DNA from 4 places in the Nocardiopsis sp. NPDC058631 genome. Region 4 is predicted to be linked to each of the others. Evidence: riboswitches for the same ligand, from Rfam matches in the RefSeq annotation. Region 4 holds a riboswitch; each other region holds the start of a gene.
The links. A riboswitch is a leader RNA that binds a small molecule or an ion and turns the genes downstream of it on or off. The one in region 4 is predicted to bind thiamine pyrophosphate.
Positions count from the first base shown of each region.

Region 1: linked by a shared signal. The riboswitch ahead of thiO (glycine oxidase ThiO) and the one ahead of thiD (bifunctional hydroxymethylpyrimidine kinase/phosphomethylpyrimidine kinase) in region 4 are both predicted to bind thiamine pyrophosphate.
Region 2: linked by a shared signal. The riboswitch ahead of thiC (phosphomethylpyrimidine synthase ThiC) and the one ahead of thiD (bifunctional hydroxymethylpyrimidine kinase/phosphomethylpyrimidine kinase) in region 4 are both predicted to bind thiamine pyrophosphate.
Region 3: linked by a shared signal. The riboswitch ahead of ACFWTE_RS21745 (ECF transporter S component) and the one ahead of thiD (bifunctional hydroxymethylpyrimidine kinase/phosphomethylpyrimidine kinase) in region 4 are both predicted to bind thiamine pyrophosphate.

Region 1 is NZ_JBHXQY010000137.1:2,768-6,970, reverse strand. Features, by position in the region: gene ACFWTE_RS28005 (zinc-binding dehydrogenase) at 1-929, shown strand, start outside; gene thiE (thiamine phosphate synthase) at 955-1,623, opposite strand; gene ACFWTE_RS27995 (Rv2175c family DNA-binding protein) at 1,670-2,047, opposite strand; TPP riboswitch at 2,155-2,267, shown strand; gene thiO (glycine oxidase ThiO) at 2,297-3,505, shown strand; gene thiS (sulfur carrier protein ThiS) at 3,514-3,729, shown strand; gene ACFWTE_RS27980 (thiazole synthase) at 3,732-4,203, shown strand, end outside.
Region 2 is NZ_JBHXQY010000107.1:5,425-9,627, forward strand. Features, by position in the region: gene ACFWTE_RS25640 (class I SAM-dependent methyltransferase) at 1-271, shown strand, start outside; gene ACFWTE_RS25645 (hypothetical protein) at 353-892, opposite strand; gene thiC (phosphomethylpyrimidine synthase ThiC) at 1,013-2,701, opposite strand; TPP riboswitch at 2,695-2,806, opposite strand; gene ACFWTE_RS25655 (SOS response-associated peptidase) at 2,919-3,770, opposite strand; gene ACFWTE_RS25660 (DUF3068 domain-containing protein) at 3,861-4,203, opposite strand, start outside.
Region 3 is NZ_JBHXQY010000074.1:15,006-19,208, reverse strand. Features, by position in the region: gene ACFWTE_RS21755 (energy-coupling factor transporter transmembrane component T family protein) at 1-392, opposite strand, end outside; gene ACFWTE_RS21750 (ABC transporter ATP-binding protein) at 389-1,894, opposite strand; gene ACFWTE_RS21745 (ECF transporter S component) at 2,000-2,611, opposite strand; TPP riboswitch at 2,720-2,826, opposite strand; gene ACFWTE_RS21740 (transglycosylase domain-containing protein) at 2,927-4,203, opposite strand, start outside.
Region 4 is NZ_JBHXQY010000010.1:72,532-76,734, reverse strand. Features, by position in the region: gene ACFWTE_RS05990 (DUF368 domain-containing protein) at 268-1,188, shown strand; gene ACFWTE_RS05985 (DedA family protein) at 1,214-1,912, shown strand; TPP riboswitch at 2,017-2,118, shown strand; gene thiD (bifunctional hydroxymethylpyrimidine kinase/phosphomethylpyrimidine kinase) at 2,107-2,913, shown strand; gene ACFWTE_RS05975 (alanine/glycine:cation symporter family protein) at 2,920-4,203, opposite strand, start outside.

The DNA.
Region 1 (4,203 bases), on a different contig from region 4:
CCGGCCAGGTCCTGGTGGAGGTGGCGGCGGCCAACGTGATGTACCTGGACACGCTGGTACGCGGCGGGTGGGGGCTGGACTACTTCCCCGTCGAGCCCCCCTACGTCCCCGGCGCCGGGGTGGCCGGGACGGTGGTCCGGACGGGCGAGGGGGTGGACCCGGCCCGGGTCGGCGCGGTGGTCGTCACCGACACGGGCCGGGCCGACCCGGAGGGCGGGGTGCCCGTGCCCCCCTTCGGCGGGTACGCGCAGAGAGTCGCCGTCCCGGCCTCGGGGCTGGTCGACGTGCCCGAGGGCCTGGACCCGAAGCAGGCCCTGGCCCTCCTGCACGACGGACCGACCGCCCTGTCGCTGCGGCACAGCGGCGGCTTCGGGCCCGGCAGGTGGGTACTCGTACTGGCGGCGGCGGGAGGGGCGGGCAGCCTGGCCGTCCAGCTGGCCCGCGCGGCCGGGGCCCGGGTCGTGGGAGCCGCCCACGGGCCGGAGAAGCTCGCGTTCGCCCGTGGGCTGGGAGCGGAGGCGACCGTGGACTACTCCGTGCCCGGGTGGGTGGAACGGGTGCGCGAGGCCACCGGGGGCCGGGGGGTCGACGTGGTCCTGGACGGCAGCGGCGGCGACCTCGGGGAGGCGGCGTTCGGCGCCTTGGCCGACGGAGGGCGCTTCCTCGGCTACGGCTCCGCGGGCGGACGCTTCTCGCAGGTCGACGCGGAGGAGGCCGAACGCCGCGGGATCACGGTGTTGGGCCTCTTCGACCTGGAGTCCGAGGAGGACGGGGAGCCGAACGGGGCCGTACACCAGATCCTGGAGCTGGCCCGCAGCGGGCAGGTGGCGCCGCATGTGGGGCTGACCGTGCCCCTGGAGCGGGCCGAGGAGGCCCACAGGGCCCTGGAGGAGCGCCGGGTCCTGGGCAAGGTCCTCCTCGTGCCGTGAGGCCGGGGCGCGCGCACCTGCCCCCTCAGCCCCCGCTGCGGGCGGTCAGGCGCTCCCGCAGCGCGGCCGCTGCCGCGCACGGGTCCTCGGCCTCGGTGATGGCGCGCACGACCACCACCCGGCGGGCCCCCGCCTCCAGCACCGCGTCGATGTTGGTCGCGTCGATCCCCCCGATGGCGAACCACGGGCGGTCCGTGCCCAGGGCGGCGGCCCTCTCCACCAGGGACAACCCCGCGGCCGGGCGGCCCGGCTTGGTGGGGGTGGCCCAGGTGGGGCCGACGCAGAAGTAGTCGCTCCCGGCCTCCTCCGCGGAGGAGGCCGCGGCGGCGGCGTCGTTGTTGGAGCGCCCGATGACCGGGTCCGCCCCGATGATGTCGCGGGCCATGGGCACCGGCAGGTCGCGCTGTCCCAGATGTAGGACGTCGGCGCGCACGGCACGGGCGATGTCGGCGCGGTCGTTCACCGCGAGGAGGGCTCCGTGCCGCTCACAGGCCTCCCGCATCACCTCCAGGGCCGCGATCTCCTCGCGGGCCTCCAGCCCCTTGTCCCGGAGCTGGATGATGTCCACTCCCCCGGCCAGGGCGGCGTCGGCGAACTCGGCGAGATCGCCGCGCCCGGTCCGAGCGTCGGTGCACAGGTACAGAAGGGACGCGTCCAGGCGCTTGCGCAGGCTGGTTCCGTGGCTGGTCCTCACCCCGCCCACCCTAGGCCCTCGCCCGGCGGCGCCTGGGGTCAGCCCGTCAGAAGGCCAGTCCCTGGGCGCGGCGGCGCACCTCGGTACCCCGGTTCTCGCGCATCGCCTGGATGGGCGAGCCCGGCAGGGTGTCGTCGGGGGTGAAGAGCCAGCGCAGGGCCTCCTCCGTGGAGAAGCCCGCGTCGGTCAGCAGCACCAGGGTGCCGGGCAGTCCCTTGACGATGTCGTCGCCGTCGATGAAGGCGGCGGGGACGGACAGCTGGCCTCCGCGGACCACACCCATCATGCGGTTCTCGCGGATCAGGGTCTTGATGCGGTTGGGACTCACGCCGAGCGGCGCGGCCGCCTCCTTGAGGGTCAGCCACTCGCCGACCAGCGTGTCGATGTCGATATCGCTTCGTGTCACCCCACCAATCTGCCACATCCGCGCGGGACCCCGGCACCTTCCGGGGCGGGCGGGGCCGTCCTCCGTGGAGATCCCCACCACTGCCGCCCGCCCCGGGAGGAGGTTCTAGAATGGGGACAGACCTCTACACATCCCGCGGGAGCCGGGTGGGACCCGGCTGAGAGGGAGGCTGCGAGCCTCCGACCGCACGAACCTGATCCGGGTCATGCCGGCGAAGGGAGTGGAACCAGCCCCGTGCGCGCACCGGACCGGCCCCGCCCGGGAACGATTCGTCCTACCGACGACGGTTCCGCGGCGCGGCAGGAACAGACCGTCGTCGTGGTCGGCGGCGGCCTCGTCGGCCGGGTCACCGCCTGGCGGGCCGCCCAGCAGGGCCTTCGCGTCACCCTGGTCGAACCCGACCCGGTGACCGACCCCGCCGGGGCCCGCGCCGCCTCCACCGTCGCGGCCGGCATGCTCACCCCCGCCACCGAGGCCGCGTTCGGCGAGGAACCCCTCATGGAGTTCGGTGTCCGCTCCGCGGGCATGTACGCCGGGTTCGTCGCAGAACTGGAGGAGGCGAGCGGGATCGGTGTGGGCTACCGCGCCACCGGAACGCTCCTGGTCGCCTTCGACCGCGACGACATGGCCGTCCTCACCGACCTGCACCGGCTCCAGGAACGCCTGGGCATCACCACCGAACGCCTCACGAGCCGCGGGTGCCGCCGCCTGGAGCCCATGCTGGCCCCGTCGGTGCGCGGCGGGGTACTCGCCCCCGACGACCACTCCGTGGACCCCCGGCTCCTGCTGCGCGCCCTGGCCGTCGCGGGCGGGCGCGCGGGCGTCACGGAGATCGCCCAGAGGGCCGAGGAGATCCTGGACCCCGGCCCCGACCGCGCCCGGCTGGGCGTGCGCCTGGCCGAGGGCCGGGTCCTGCCCGCCCACCAGGTCGTCCTGGCCGCCGGGTGCTGGGGCGACCGCGTCGCGGTACCCGAACCGGTGGTGCCGCCGCTGCGCCCGGTCAAGGGCCAGCTCCTGCGCGCCCGCATGCCCGCCGGTGAGGCGCCCCTCGTCAACCGCACGGTCCGGGGCCTGGTGCGGGGCTTCACGACCTACCTGGTGCCGCGCGCCGACGGCGAGGTGGTCATCGGTGCCACCCAGGAGGAGCTGGGGTACGACACCTCGCTCACCGCCGGAGGGCTCTGGCAGGTCCTGAGGGACGCGCGGGAGCTCGTCCCGGGGGTGACCGAGCTGGAGGTCACCGAGACGTGTGTGGGCCTGCGCCCGGGCTCGCCCGACAACGAACCCCTTCTGGGGCCGACCCGGGTCCCCGGCCTGCACCTGGCCGCGGGGCACTTCCGGCACGGGGTCCTGCTGACCCCGGTCACCGGCGAGGTCATGGCGCGCGCCCTCACGACCGGCGCCCTGCCGGAGTACGCGCGCAGGTTCGCCGCGGACCGGGCGACCGGGAACGCGCACATGACGACGTGGGAGTAGGAGAGGCAGTGGAACTGATCATCAACGGCGACCTCCGCGAGTTCGCCGACGGCACCACCGTGGAGGCGGTCGTCCGCGACCTGACCGCACCCGGCGGCGGCACGATCCCCGGCGGCATCGCCGTGGCCGTCAACGACGAGGTGGTGCGCCGGACCGCGTGGGCGGCCGGTGCGCTGGACGCGGGCGACCGCGTGGACGTCCTCACCGCCGTTCAGGGAGGCTGAGCATGACCGGACACGGAGACGGGCAGGTCGAGGACCCGCTGGTGATCGCCGGGACCGCCTTCGGATCCCGGTTGATCACCGGCACCGGCGGGGCACCGTCCCTGGACGTTTTGGAGGACGCCCTGGTGACCTCCGGGACGGAGCTGACCACCGTGGCGATGCGCCGGGTCTCCCCCGGTTCCCAGGGGTCGGTGTGGGACGTCCTGACCCGCAACAGGATCCGCGCGCTGCCCAACACCGCCGGCTGCTTCACGGCTGCCGACGCGGTGCGCACCGCACGTCTGGGGCGCGAGGCCCTGGGCACCGACTGGGTGAAGTTGGAGGTCGTGGCGGACGAGCACACGCTGCTGCCCGACCCGGTGGAGCTGCTGGACGCCGCCGAACAGCTGGTGGACGAGGGTTTCACCGTCCTGCCCTACACCAATGACGACCCGGTGCTGGCCCGGCGCCTGGAGCAGCTGGGGTGCGCGGCGG
Region 2 (4,203 bases), on a different contig from region 4:
GCCGAGCGCCGACGTGCTCCTGGTCCCCTGGCCCGACGGTTCCATCACCCGGTGCTTCACCGCCGAACAGCTCACCGAGACGCTCGCGGACGCGGGGCTGGAGCTGGAGTGGGTCAAACCCCGCACGGTGCTGTCCGCCTCCACCGTGGAGATGATGCTGGCCCGCGACCCGAGGTCGATGGGGCGCCTGGTGGAGATGGAGCTGCGGGCCACCGAGTCCGACGACTACGTCGGCGTGCACCTGGTGGCCAGCGCCCGCAAACCCGGCTAGGACGTGTGTTCCGGACGGCTCCCGGGCCGGTGGGCGGCCGTCCGGTCGAGGTCGCCCACGCCGCCGAGGCGGAGGCCTCCGCTACAGGGCGGTGAGCGAGGCGACCCCGTTCACCAGGGCGAAGACCAGCAGGACCGGGCCCGCGCCCGCGCCGGTGGCGAAACTGGGGGCCAGGTCGCGGCGGTTCGCCCAGCGCACCGCGAGGAACGGCCACACGGTCAGCAGCGCAGCGAGTACGTACAGGCCGGGGTCGGCCAGGACGGGCGCGAGCGGGAAGAAGTGCACGCCCACGACCAGGCACACCCACGGAGCGAGGTACGCGCTCCGTCCCAGAGCCAGCAGCACGATCACGCCGAGCAGGGCGACACCGAACTCGATGCCGAGGACGAGGAGGTACAGGTCCATCCCGCCCTCGCCGGACAGGACGGAACCGCTGTCCCAGTGGAGCCAGGACGTGACACCGCCGAACACCGCGAGGAGCAGGCCCACGGCCGACCCGCCGCCCAGCCACCACGTGGCCGGTCCGGCCGGGGGCCGCTCCTGAGCCCATCCGAACCACGCCGAGGCGAAGAAGCCGAAGACGGCGGTGGTCATGGCGGCGTCGCGGACGAAGACGTCCATGGGACCTCACAGGTGGGGCGGGGGTAGCCGGGGGACACGTCAGCCTTCCACACGCCGCGGGCGGCCCGCCCTCCGGTGTGCCGGAGGGCGGGCCTGACGACGGACCCCGTGTGACACTCCCTACTCGGCGAGTGGGAGGTACACGCGGTTGCCCTGTTCGGAGAACTCGGTGGACTTGTCGGCCATACCGCGCTCGATGGCGGCGACGGTGTCCAGCCCGTGTTCCTCCGCGTAGCGGCGCACGTCCTGGGTGATCTTCATGGAGCAGAACTTGGGACCGCACATGGAGCAGAAGTGCGCGGTCTTGGCCGGTTCGGCGGGCAGGGTCGCGTCATGGAAGGACTGGGCGGTCTCCGGGTCCAGCGCCAGGTGGAACTGGTCCTGCCACCGGAACTCGAACCGCGCCCGGGACAGCTCGTCGTCCCACTCCTGTGCCCCGGGGTGCCCCTTGGCCAGGTCCGCGGCGTGCGCGGCGAGCTTGTAGGTGATGACGCCGGTCTTGACGTCGTCACGGTCGGGGAGCCCCAGGTGTTCCTTGGGGGTGACGTAGCAGAGCATCGCCGTGCCGAGCCAGCCGATCTGCGCGGCACCGATCGCCGAGGTGATGTGGTCGTAGCCGGGGGCCACATCGGTGGTCAGGGGGCCGAGCGTGTAGAACGGAGCCTCTCCGCAGAGCTCCTCCTCCAGTCGGACGTTCTCCGCGATCCTGTGCATGGGGACGTGCCCGGGGCCCTCGACCATCACCTGCACGTCGTGCGCGCGGGCGACGTGGGTGAGCTCACCCAGGGTGCGGAGCTCGGCGAACTGGGCCTCGTCGTTGGCGTCGGCGATCGACCCGGGGCGCAACCCGTCTCCGAGGGAGAAGGTGACGTCGTACTCCCGGAGGATCTCGCACAGCTCCTCGTAGTGGGTGTACAGGAAGCTCTCCCGGTGGTGGGCCAGGCACCAGGCGGCCATGATGGAGCCGCCGCGCGAGACGATGCCGGTGACCCGGCGGGCGGTGAGCGGCACGTACCGCAGCAGCACCCCTGCGTGCACGGTCATGTAGTCCACGCCCTGCTCGCACTGCTCGATGACGGTGTCCCGGTAGACCTCCCAGCTGAGCTCGGCCGGGTCGCCGTTGACCTTCTCCAGCGCCTGGTAGATGGGGACGGTGCCGATCGGGACGGGCGAGTTGCGCAGGATGCGCTCCCGGGTCTCGTGGATGCGCTTGCCCGTGGACAGGTCCATGACGGTGTCGGCACCCCAGCGGGTGGCCCACACCATCTTCTCGACCTCCTCGGGGACGGAGGAGGTGACGGCGGAGTTGCCGATGTTGGCGTTGATCTTGACCAGGAAGTTCTTGCCGATGATCATCGGCTCGGACTCGGGGTGGCACCGGTTGGCGGGGATGACCGCGCGGCCGAGGGCCACCTCGGAGCGGACGAACTCGGGGTCGACGCCCTCGCGTTCGGCCACGAAGCGCATCTCGGGGGTGAGGGTTCCGGCCTTCGCGCAGGCGAGCTGGGTGACCGCGCCGTCGACCGGAGGCCGGCCCCCGGACCAGGTACGGCGGGTCGGGGGGAGGCCCCGGTGGACGTCGACGGACACGGTGTCGTCGGTGTAGGGGCCGGAGGTGTCGTACAGATCGAAGTGGCTGCCGTTGCTGAGTCCCACCCTGCGCCGGGGCACGCGCAGTGTGTGTCCCTCGGGGGTCACGACCTCGCGATAGACCTTGGATGATCCCATGATGGGCCCTGTGGTCACCTGGTGGCCGTCGGTACTGGAACCGCTGGTGGAACTGACGTCACGGCCGTCGGTAGCCGTCATGGCATGCCTCCCTACGTCGGAATTACCCGAACAGGTTCTGCGGTCGGCGACACCGTCGAGTCGCCCTCTCAGCCCGCCATGGCGCGAGCTCCCGCGTTGCGTATTCACATGTGTGGGCACGTCGAACGTGCCGCGGCACCTCGATCCCGGTGCCGGGGCCCTGGGGCCCCGCACACCATACACAGGAGGGACCCTGGCGTGTCCACCGTTCCGGGGGTCAGAAAAGTGTCCCCGGTTCGCCGCCCCCGGTGTCGGCGAGGGGTTCGAGGAGGTCGGGCCGGTTGTTCTTGATGGTGTTGACGTCGGTGGACACCTCGTCGACCGCGAACCGGTCGACGGGGGTCTCCCCCAGCAGGTGCGCCAGGTCGTCCGCGCCCGAGGCGGGGTCCAGCCAGACGTCCCAGTCCTCGGGCGGTACGACGACCGGCATGCGCTCGTGGATGTGGGCGAGCGCGGGCGCCGCCTCGGTGGTGATGACCGCGCAGCTCCACACCCAGGCGGCCGGGTCGTCCTCGGCCGCCTCCGGGTCGCGCCAGCGCTCGAAGATGCCCGCCAGCGCCAGGGGCCGACCGTCCCGGTAGTGGATGGAGTAGGGCTTCTTGTCGGCCTTGGCCTTGCGCTTCTTGTGCTGGGGGTCGGTCGCGGGCGAGGTACTGGCCTGCGTGGTCCCGTCCTTGGCGACGAGCTGCCACTCGTAGTAGGCGTCGGCGGGCAGCAGGCACCGTCGGCGGCGGTACGCGGTACGGAAGGCGGGCTTGTCCGCGACGGTCTCGCCTCGCGCGTTGATCATCCGGTAGCCGACGTTGCGGTCCTTGGCCCAGGAGGGGACCAGGCCCCAGCGCAGGGTGTGCAGGGACCTGGGGCCCCGGGGGCCCTGGTCGTCGGCCCGGGGCGGTGGTCCCAGCACGGCGTACACGGGCCTTCCGGGCGAGATGTTGTAGTCCGGCTCCAACTCCTCCAGGGGCGGCCACGACGCGGCGGGCGCATCCTCGGGGAGGGTCTGCTCGGGCAGCTCGAAGGCGAGCCGCAACTGGTGCACGTTCCGGGACTGGGCATAACGACCGCACATGTGCCCGATACTACGGCGTGGCCCCGTCAGTCCCCCGCGAGACACCGGCGTGGGCCGGGCGCCCCTGCGGCGGCCTCCGGGCTGCCCGGCTCACCACTGGGGGTCCCTGGGCGCCCGGGGCCCTCTGCGCCGGCGGGGCCGGGCGGGAACGTCCCGGACGGCCGCGTCGGATCCCCCGCTCCGTGCGGGGGCGCCGCCGCGCCCACCGCCCGCGGAAGCGCCGTCCGCACCGCTCCCCCGCCAGGCCCGGACCAGGCCGACCAGAACGGCCAGACCGCCCAGCGGCCCGAGGGTCCACGGCGCCCAGGAGTCCAGGGCACGCAGCAGGACCGACCGGACACGGGCCTGCTCCGCGTAGCCGGAGACCTGGTTGTCCGCCATCACCAGTTCCGTGTACAGCAGCGGCACCTCACCCCCGCCGTCCTGCGGCCGC
Region 3 (4,203 bases), on a different contig from region 4:
GTCGGATCGCTGGTCACGGCCGCGACCAGGCCGGGGAGGGCGATGGCGAGCAGGCGCACCGCCGCACCCAGTGCGCCCTCCGCCCCGTGCTCGCCGTACAGGTAGTTGACCAGGCCGTTGGACAGACCCATGAGCAGGAACGGACCGCCCAGGACGAGCAGCGTGCGCCGGTCGATCCCGCTGAACGGCAGGAGCAGCAGCACACCGGCCAGGACCACGCCTCCGGTGACCGCGTCCACCGCGGGGATCAGACCGATCCCCAGCACCAGGGCGGCCAGCAGCTTGGCCGCAGGGTTGAGCCGGGCGAGCCAGTAGCGCGCTCCCCCGTCCTGCGGCACGTCCAGGGTCAGGGCGTCGCCACCCGTCCCGTTCCGGTCCTGCGACGCACTCATCCGCCCACCTCCCCCGTCCCCGCGACCGTGTCCGGGACCGCGCGGCCCTCCGCCACGCGCACGCGCACGTCCGCGAGGTGCCGCAGGAGCAGTTCGTCGTGGGTGGCCATGACGACGGCCCGCCCCTCGGCCCTCAGCGCCCCCAGCAGCTCGACCAGCTCCGTCCACGTCCGGGTGTCCTGGCCGAAGGTCGGCTCGTCCAGGACGAGGACGTCGGGCGCGTGCGAGGGGCCCGAGCTCAGGGCCGTGGCCACCGACAGCCTCCGCTTCTCACCGCCCGAGAGGGTGTAGGGGTGGACGTCGGCCAGCCTGGTCAGGCGCAGCCGCTCCAACAGCTCGTCCACCCGGCGCTCCGTCTCCGCCTCGCCCGCCCCGGCCCGCCGCGGCGCGAAGCGCAGCTCGTCCCGCACGGTTCCGGTGACGAACTGGTCCTCCGCGTGCTGGAACACGGTGCCCACGTGCCGGGCCAGGAGCCGTGCGGGCCAGCGCACCAGCGGGCGGCGGTCAGCGCCGGCCAGGGGGCCGCGCGGAAGGACCTCGCCCCGGTGGGGTCGGGACAGCCCCGCCACCAGTGACAGCAGCGTGGACTTACCCGCCCCGTTGGGCCCGGTCAGGGCGGTCGCGGTACCGGCCGCGACCACGAGGTCCACGCCGTCCAGCACCACCCTTCGCGGCGCGGCGCGCATGCCCAGTTGGAAGGGGGTGCGCGCCGCGACGCCCACGGCCTCCAGACGGGGGCCGCCGCCCGGGGCGGGGGCCAGGTCGGGCACGGGGCCGTTCCCCGGGATCCACACTCCCCGCTCCGCGAGGGAGCGCCCGTGCTCGGCGAACACGGCGGAGGGGTCGCCGTCGGCGATCACACCGCCGCCGGGTTCGACGACCACGACCCGGTCCACCAGACCGACCACGTCCGCGACCCGGTGCTCGACCAGGACCAGGGTCGCCTCCGTCTCGGCCAGCAGGCGTTCCAGGACCCCGCGCACCAGCGCGGCACCGGCAGGGTCGAGGTTGGCGGTGGGCTCGTCCAGCAGGAGCAGGCGCGGCCGCATCGCGAGCGCCCCGGCGATGACCAGCCGCTGCTTCTCACCGCCCGACAGGGCGCCGGTGGAGTGGCGCCGCCCGTACGGGAAGCCGACCGAGTCCAGCGCGTGGTCCACCCGGGGCCAGATCAGGCTGGGGTCCACCCCCAGGTTCTCCAGGCCGAAGGCGACGTCGTCGCCCGCGCGGGCCATCACCAGCTGCGTCTCCGGATCCTGGCCGACCAGGCCGACCGCGCCCCGGCTCCGGTCGGCGGGGCGGCCGTCGACCAGCAGTGTCCCCTCCTGGTCTCCGTTGAGGGCGCTGTCGGGGCCGGTGAGCCCGGCCAGGGAGTGCAGCAGGGTGGACTTGCCCGCTCCGGAGGCTCCGAGCAGGAGCACGCGCTCACCGGGCTCGACCGTGAGGTCGACCCCGCGCAGCGCGTACGTGTCGCGGCCGGAGTGGCGCCAGCCCCAGCCGGACAGCTCGACACGAGCGCCCCGACCCCCGGTGGACCGTGCGGCGGGCGGTGCGGTCGGGTGCTGCGCGGTCGCCCCGGCGGGACCGCGGCGGTTGTGGTCGGCCACGGGTCAGCCCTTGGCCGACGGGAAGGGGGCCAGCGCGCCGGACCTGGCCAGGGCGGTGGTGAGGAGCCGTGCGCCCACTCCCGCGATGACCGCCGCGCTGATCACGACGATGACGCCGTAGACGACCTGGAGGTGCAGGGGCCAGGCCACGTTGTAGGCGATGTTGTCGCGGATGGCCGGGGAGAGGCCGGCGACGGCCGCCGCGAGCACGGCCACGCCCATGCCCCAGCGCCGGTAGCCGAAGGCGAGGAAGACGAGCTCGGGAAGGATGCCCTGGAGCGTTCCGTCGAGGATCACCGTGACCCCCCACTGGGTGCCCAGGACCGCCGACACAGAGGAGGCCGCGACCGAGGTGAGCAGCGCGGCGCCGGGCTTGCGGATGATCAGCCCGCCGAGGACGCCGGAGAGCAGCCACATGCCGTAGACCACCGCCTGCGCGGGCGGGAACCCGACGAAGAGCGGCGTCGTGACCGACCAGACGATGTTCCAGAGCCAGAAGACGACGCCGACGGCGACGCCGATCACGGCCGCCACGACGATGTCGACGGTGCGCCAGCCGCGCAGCTGTCCGAGGAGGTCACGCCAGAAGCCGGTGCGGCGGGGTTCGGTACTCATCAGGTGGTGTCCCTTCGTCGGGGTGGACGAGGGCCCATGTGGCCAAGAGCGGCGCCGGACGGCACCGCGCGCCGGGGGGTCCCGGTTGCGCGGGAGCACGCCTTCCGGAGACGGGTTCCTACGACTTCCTTCGCTGGCATGACCCAGATCAGGTGTGTAAGGGTCTGCGGCCTGGGCCGCACTCTCAGCGCTCACGCGCTCCCCTGTCGGTTTCACTCCATTATGCGTCAACAACGAGGGCCGTGGGGTGTTTCCTCCCCACGGCCCTCGTCCGCGCCCGGGACACCGAGCGGTCCCGCCTCCCCGCGGAAGCGGTCAGGCGTCGTCGTCCTCCTCGTCGCCCCCGCCCCTGGGCGGCTTCGCCGACGGGTTGCCGTACGCCTTCGGCGACGGGCCGAAGCTCTCCGCCGGGAGGTCGGCCGTGGCCTTGCGCATGGTGGCCTGCCAGATGGGGCCGGGCAGCGTGCCGCCGTAGACGATGCCGTAGTAGCGCCCGCCGATGGTCACGCCCTGGAGCGGGTTCTCCTCACCGCCGCGCATGTCGCCGACCACGACCGAGGAGGCGAGGTTCGGCGTGTGTCCGGCGAACCAGGCGTAGGCGGCGTTGTCGGTGGTGCCGGTCTTGCCCGCGGCCGGGCGTCCGAGGCCGAGGCCGTTGGCGGTGCCCCCCTTGAACGTCTGCTGGAGCAGGTGGTTGACCCCGTCCGCGACGTCGCGTCGGATCCTGCCCTCCTCGCACTCGCTGCGGACCTCGACCTCCCGGGTGCCCTCCTCCCCCTCACGGCCGATCCGCACGGACGTCACCGGGACGGGCTCGCAGTAGGTGCCCCGGGCGGCGAAGGTGGCGTACGCGTTGGCGACGGTCAGCGGGGACACCTCCTGGTCGCCCAGGGTGAAGGAGCTCCAGACCTCCAGCGGTGCGCCGTCGGCGCGGTGGATGCCCACCCGTTCGGCCATCTCCGAGGTCTCGCAGAGGCCGACACGCTTCTGGAGCTGCGCGAAGTAGGTGTTCACCGACCCCTTGGTCGCGCTGATCATGTTGTGCTCGCCGCCGTCGCTCTCCCCGGCGTTGCTCACGCTCCACCCGGACATCACGCCGCCGTCGCAGTTCTTGAGCCCCCCGACCGAGACGCTCTTGGGCGAGGAGAAGCTGGTGCCGTAGTCCAGCCCGGAGTGCAGGGCCGCGGCCAGGGTGAACGTCTTGAACGTCGACCCCGCCTGGTAGCCGAGCGAACCGCCGGCCTCGCTGTCCACCGCCAGGTTGATGGAGGTCGTGCCGACCTCCTCGTCGTCGAAGCCGTAGCGCAGGTTCTGCGCCATGCCCCTGATCCGGCCTGTGCCGGGCTCGACGACCGCCTGGGCGGCGAACTTGGTGGACTCCTCCGCCGGGACGTACTTCTCGATGGCCTCCTCCGCGGCCCGCTGCACGTCGTTGTCGAGTGTGGTCCGCACGGTGATGCCGCCCTTGGTGAGCGCCTCCTCGCGCTCCTCCTGGAGCTCACCGAGCACGTTGGAACCGCGCAGCCAGCGCATGACGAAGTCGCAGAAGAACGGCTGCTCCCCGTGGTAGCAGCTGCCGCCGCGCTCGGTCG
Region 4 (4,203 bases):
GACAAAGTCCACGTGGGGGTTCTGACAACCCCTCCGCGGCGGCTCTCGGCGGGGTGCGGACGACCCCCGCTGTCTGCGGTGCCCGCCCAGAGCGGCCCCCGCCCCTTGTACCTTAGATCCCGTCGGCCGCAGTCTCCGGCCGATTCGGACGGTCCCCTTTCTCGCCTCATCCCCCACCCAGCGCACGTTCGTGTGCGCGGTGACACCCTTAGGACGGAGGATGGCGCGCCCCCTCCCGGGCTTCCCGGGCCGCGCCCAACTACTCAGATGGCCAATTCCGTAGGCTCCTACCTCTTCAACGCGGTGCGCGGCGGCGCCGTGGGCGCCTCTGAAGCGCTTCCCGGCATCAGCGGCGGCACCGTCGCCCTCATCGTCGGCCTCTATGACAAGCTCATCGGCGGCGCGGGCCACATGGTCAGCGGAATCAAGAGGTACGTGACAGACGTCCCGCGCGGGCGCGGCAAGGAGCGCGCACAGGAGCAGTTCCGCCAGGTGGACTGGAGCGTCCTGGTCCCCGCTCTGGTCGGCATGGTGATCTTCCTGGTCCTGGCCGCCCTCCTGCTCGCGCCGTTGGTCGACGCCTACACCCAGTACGCCTACGCCCTGTTCTTCGGCCTGGTCCTGGCCTGCCTGTGGATCCCCTACGCCGGGGCCGGCAGGCCCTGGAAGGCAGGGCACTACGTCGTGGCACTGGTGTTCGCCACAGCCGCGTTCCTGCTCACGGGACTGCCCGGCGCCAACCTGCCCACGCACCCGGTGGTCGTCTTCCTCGCAGCCGCCGTGGCCGTCTGCGCCCTGGTGCTGCCCGGCCTGTCCGGCTCGTTCATCCTGCTCACACTGGGCCTGTACGAGCCGACGATCAACGCCGTCGGCGACTTCGACATCGCCTACCTGGGCATCTTCGCCCTGGGCATGCTCACCGGCCTGTCCCTGTTCGTGAAGTTGCTCCAGTTCCTCCTGGAGAACTTCCACCACATGACCCTCGTCGTACTCACCGGCCTCATGGCCGGATCCCTGCGCGCGCTGTGGCCCTGGCAGACCGAGTCCCGTGAGTTCCTCACCCCCACCGACGTCCCCGTGACCGTCGCCTTCATGGTCGTCGGCTTTGCGATCGTGACCGCGGCCATCGTCTGGGAGCGCCGCAAGCGCACGCAGGCCGAGGCCCTCCGCGTCTCGACCGGCGTCTGACCGGCAAGAACGGAATCCACTGCTCATGCCAGCGAATCTGTGGACGGCGTCGAACCCGGCGATGGAGGGCGAGGTCGTCCACGAGTACGAGGGGTTCATCGGCTGGGTCCTGAGCCTGATGACGACCCTGGGCGAGCCCGGTGTCGGTGTGGCCCTGTTCATCGAGACCTTCTTCCCCCCGATGCCGAGTGAGGCGGTCCTGCCAGGCGCGGGGTTCCTCGCCTACGACGGGCACATGAACGTGTGGCTGGCCATCGTGTGGGCCACGGTCGGCTGTCTGGTCGGCGCCTGGGGCTTCTACGCGATCGGGGCCCTGCTGGGCCGGGACCGCACCAAGTGGCTGGTGGAGAAGACCCCCTTGCTGGAGGTCGAGGACTTCTACAAGGCCGAGCGCTTCTTCGCCCGCTTCGGCGGCCTCGCGGTCCTGCTGGGCCGGTGCGTGCCGCTGGTGCGCAGCTTCATCTCGGTCCCCGCCGGTATCGAGCGGATGCCCATCCTCAAGTTCTCCGTGTACACCGTGATCGGCTCCGCCGTCTGGAACTCGATCTGGATCGGACTCGGCTACGCCTTCGGTCCGGCCATCAAACCGATCCTGGTGCAGTGGAGCGGCCTGATCAGCAACATCGTGCTCGCCGTCATCGCCCTGCTGTTCCTGTGGTTCGTCGTCGTCCGCGTACGCAAGCTGCTCAGGGCCCGGCCCGCGGACAACGCCCCCACCGCCTGAGCCGCGCAGGCGGGCGTACGGGCCCCCTCGGGCCCGTACGCCCCCCACCAACGTCGGCCGCACGGGCCCGACCACACACTGAGCGGGGCCGCCCACACGGCGGCCCCGACGGCGCGGGGTGCCGGTGGCCCAGGCCACCGGCTGAGAGCACACCCGTCGAACCTGCCCTAGTTCGTACTAGCGAAGGAACGCCCATGAGCGCGTACAACATCGTCTCCGTCGCCGGCAGCGACCCCAGCGGGGGCGCCGGGATCCAGGCGGACCTCAAGGCCTTCTCGGCCCACGGCACCTTCGGCATGACCGTGGTCACGGCCCTGACCGCGCAGTCCACGCGCGGCGTCGCCGGGGTCCACCCGATCCCCGCCGAGTTCGTCACCCGCCAGATGGACACCCTCTTCTCGGACGCCACGGTGCACGCGGTCAAGGTCGGCATGCTCGGCACCGCCGAGGTCACCGTGGCCGTCGCCGAGGCGATCGGGCGCCACGAACTGCCCCACGTGGTCGTGGACCCGGTGATGGTCGCCAAGAGCGGCGACCGGCTGCTGGAGTCCTCCGCCGTCGAGGCCCTGCGCACCCGGCTGCTGCCGCGTGCGGACCTGCTCACCCCGAACCTCCCCGAGGCCGCAGACCTGCTGGACGAGCCCGAGGCCACCGATCTCGCGACAATGCGCGACCAGGCACGCCGCCTGCTGGAGTTCGGTCCGCGCAGGGTCCTGATCAAGGGCGGGCACCTGCCGGGCGGGGAGAGCGTCGACATCCTCGTCTCACGGGACGCCGACCCGGTCGAGTTCCGTGCGCGGAGGGTCCCCACCCGCAACACGCACGGCACCGGGTGCACTCTGTCCTCCTCGATCGCGGCCCTGCTGCCGCAGCGCCCGGACGCGGCCTCCGCCGTCGGCGACGCCAAGGCCTACCTGACCGAGGCGCTCCGGCACGCGGACGGGATCGACGCCGGAGGCGGGCAGGGGCCCGTGCACCATTTCCACGCCTGGTGGAAGTAGGCGCCGTCAGCGTACGGGCTCCATGACCGCGTCCGGGTTCCGCCAGTCGGGGTCGGCGAAGAACCTCCTGGTCTCGGCGACCACGACCGGCGACAGCAGGAGCAGCCCGATCAGGTTGGGCAGCGCCATGAGCCCGTTGGCGATGTCGCTGAACAGCCACACCGCGTCGATCTGCGCGGTGGCGCCGACGAAGATGAACGCGATGAACAGCACCCGGTAGGGCAGCACGAACACGCGCCCCGCCAGGTACACCACGCACCGTTCGCCGTAGTACGCCCAGCCGAGGATGGTCGTGTACGCGAAGACCGCTATCGCGCAGGCGACGAAGACCGGCCCCAGGGCCGCCAGTTCGGGGCTGATCCGGCCGAGTCCGACCTCCATCGCCGCGGTGGTGAGCAGGACCCCCCTGTTGCCCCCCTCCGCCCCCTCGGCCTCGGCGCCCTGCCACACCCCGGTCGTGATGATCACCATCGCGGTGAGGGTGAGCATGATCAGGGTGTCGATAAGGGTCTGCGTCATCGCGACGAGTGCCTGGCGGACCGGCTGGCCGGTCCTGGCCGCGGCCGCGGCGATGGCTCCGGTGCCCAGGCCGGCCTCGTTCGAGAAGACGCCGCGGGAGACGCCCTGGCGGATGACGCACATCAGGGTGGCGCCGGCGAAGCCGCCCACCGCCGAGGTGCCGGTGAAGGCGTCGCCGATGACCAGGGCGAAGGCGGGACCGATCCGGTCGTGGTGTACCGCCAGGACGAGCAGGTTGATGAGGACGAAGCCGGTGATCATGAACGGCACGACGGCGGAGGCGACCCTGCCGATCCCCTTGATGCCGCCGAGCACGACCACGGCGGCCAGCAGCATCAGGACGAGTCCGGTGGTCCGCTGGTCCACTCCGCAGACGTTGTTGACCGCGTCGGCCACCGCGTTGGCCTGGGTGCCGTTGCCGATGCCGAAGGCGGCGATCGCACCGAAGACCGCGAACCCCCAGCCGAGCAGGCGGCCGAGCCCTCCGGGGAGGCCCCTGCGCAGGTAGTACATCGGGCCGCCGGCCTGCTCCCCCCTCTCGTCGGTGACCCGGTACTTCACGCCGAGCAGGGCCTCGCTGTACTTGGTGGCCATGCCGAGGACGCCGGTGACCCACATCCAGAAGAGGGCCCCCGGGCCGCCGATGCCGATGGCCAGGCCCACGCCGGCGATGTTGCCGACCCCCGTCGTCGCGGCGAGGGCCGTGCTCAGGGCCTGGAAGTGCGAGATGTCGCCCCTGACGTCCTGGCCGGTCTCCTCCCTCCGGACGAG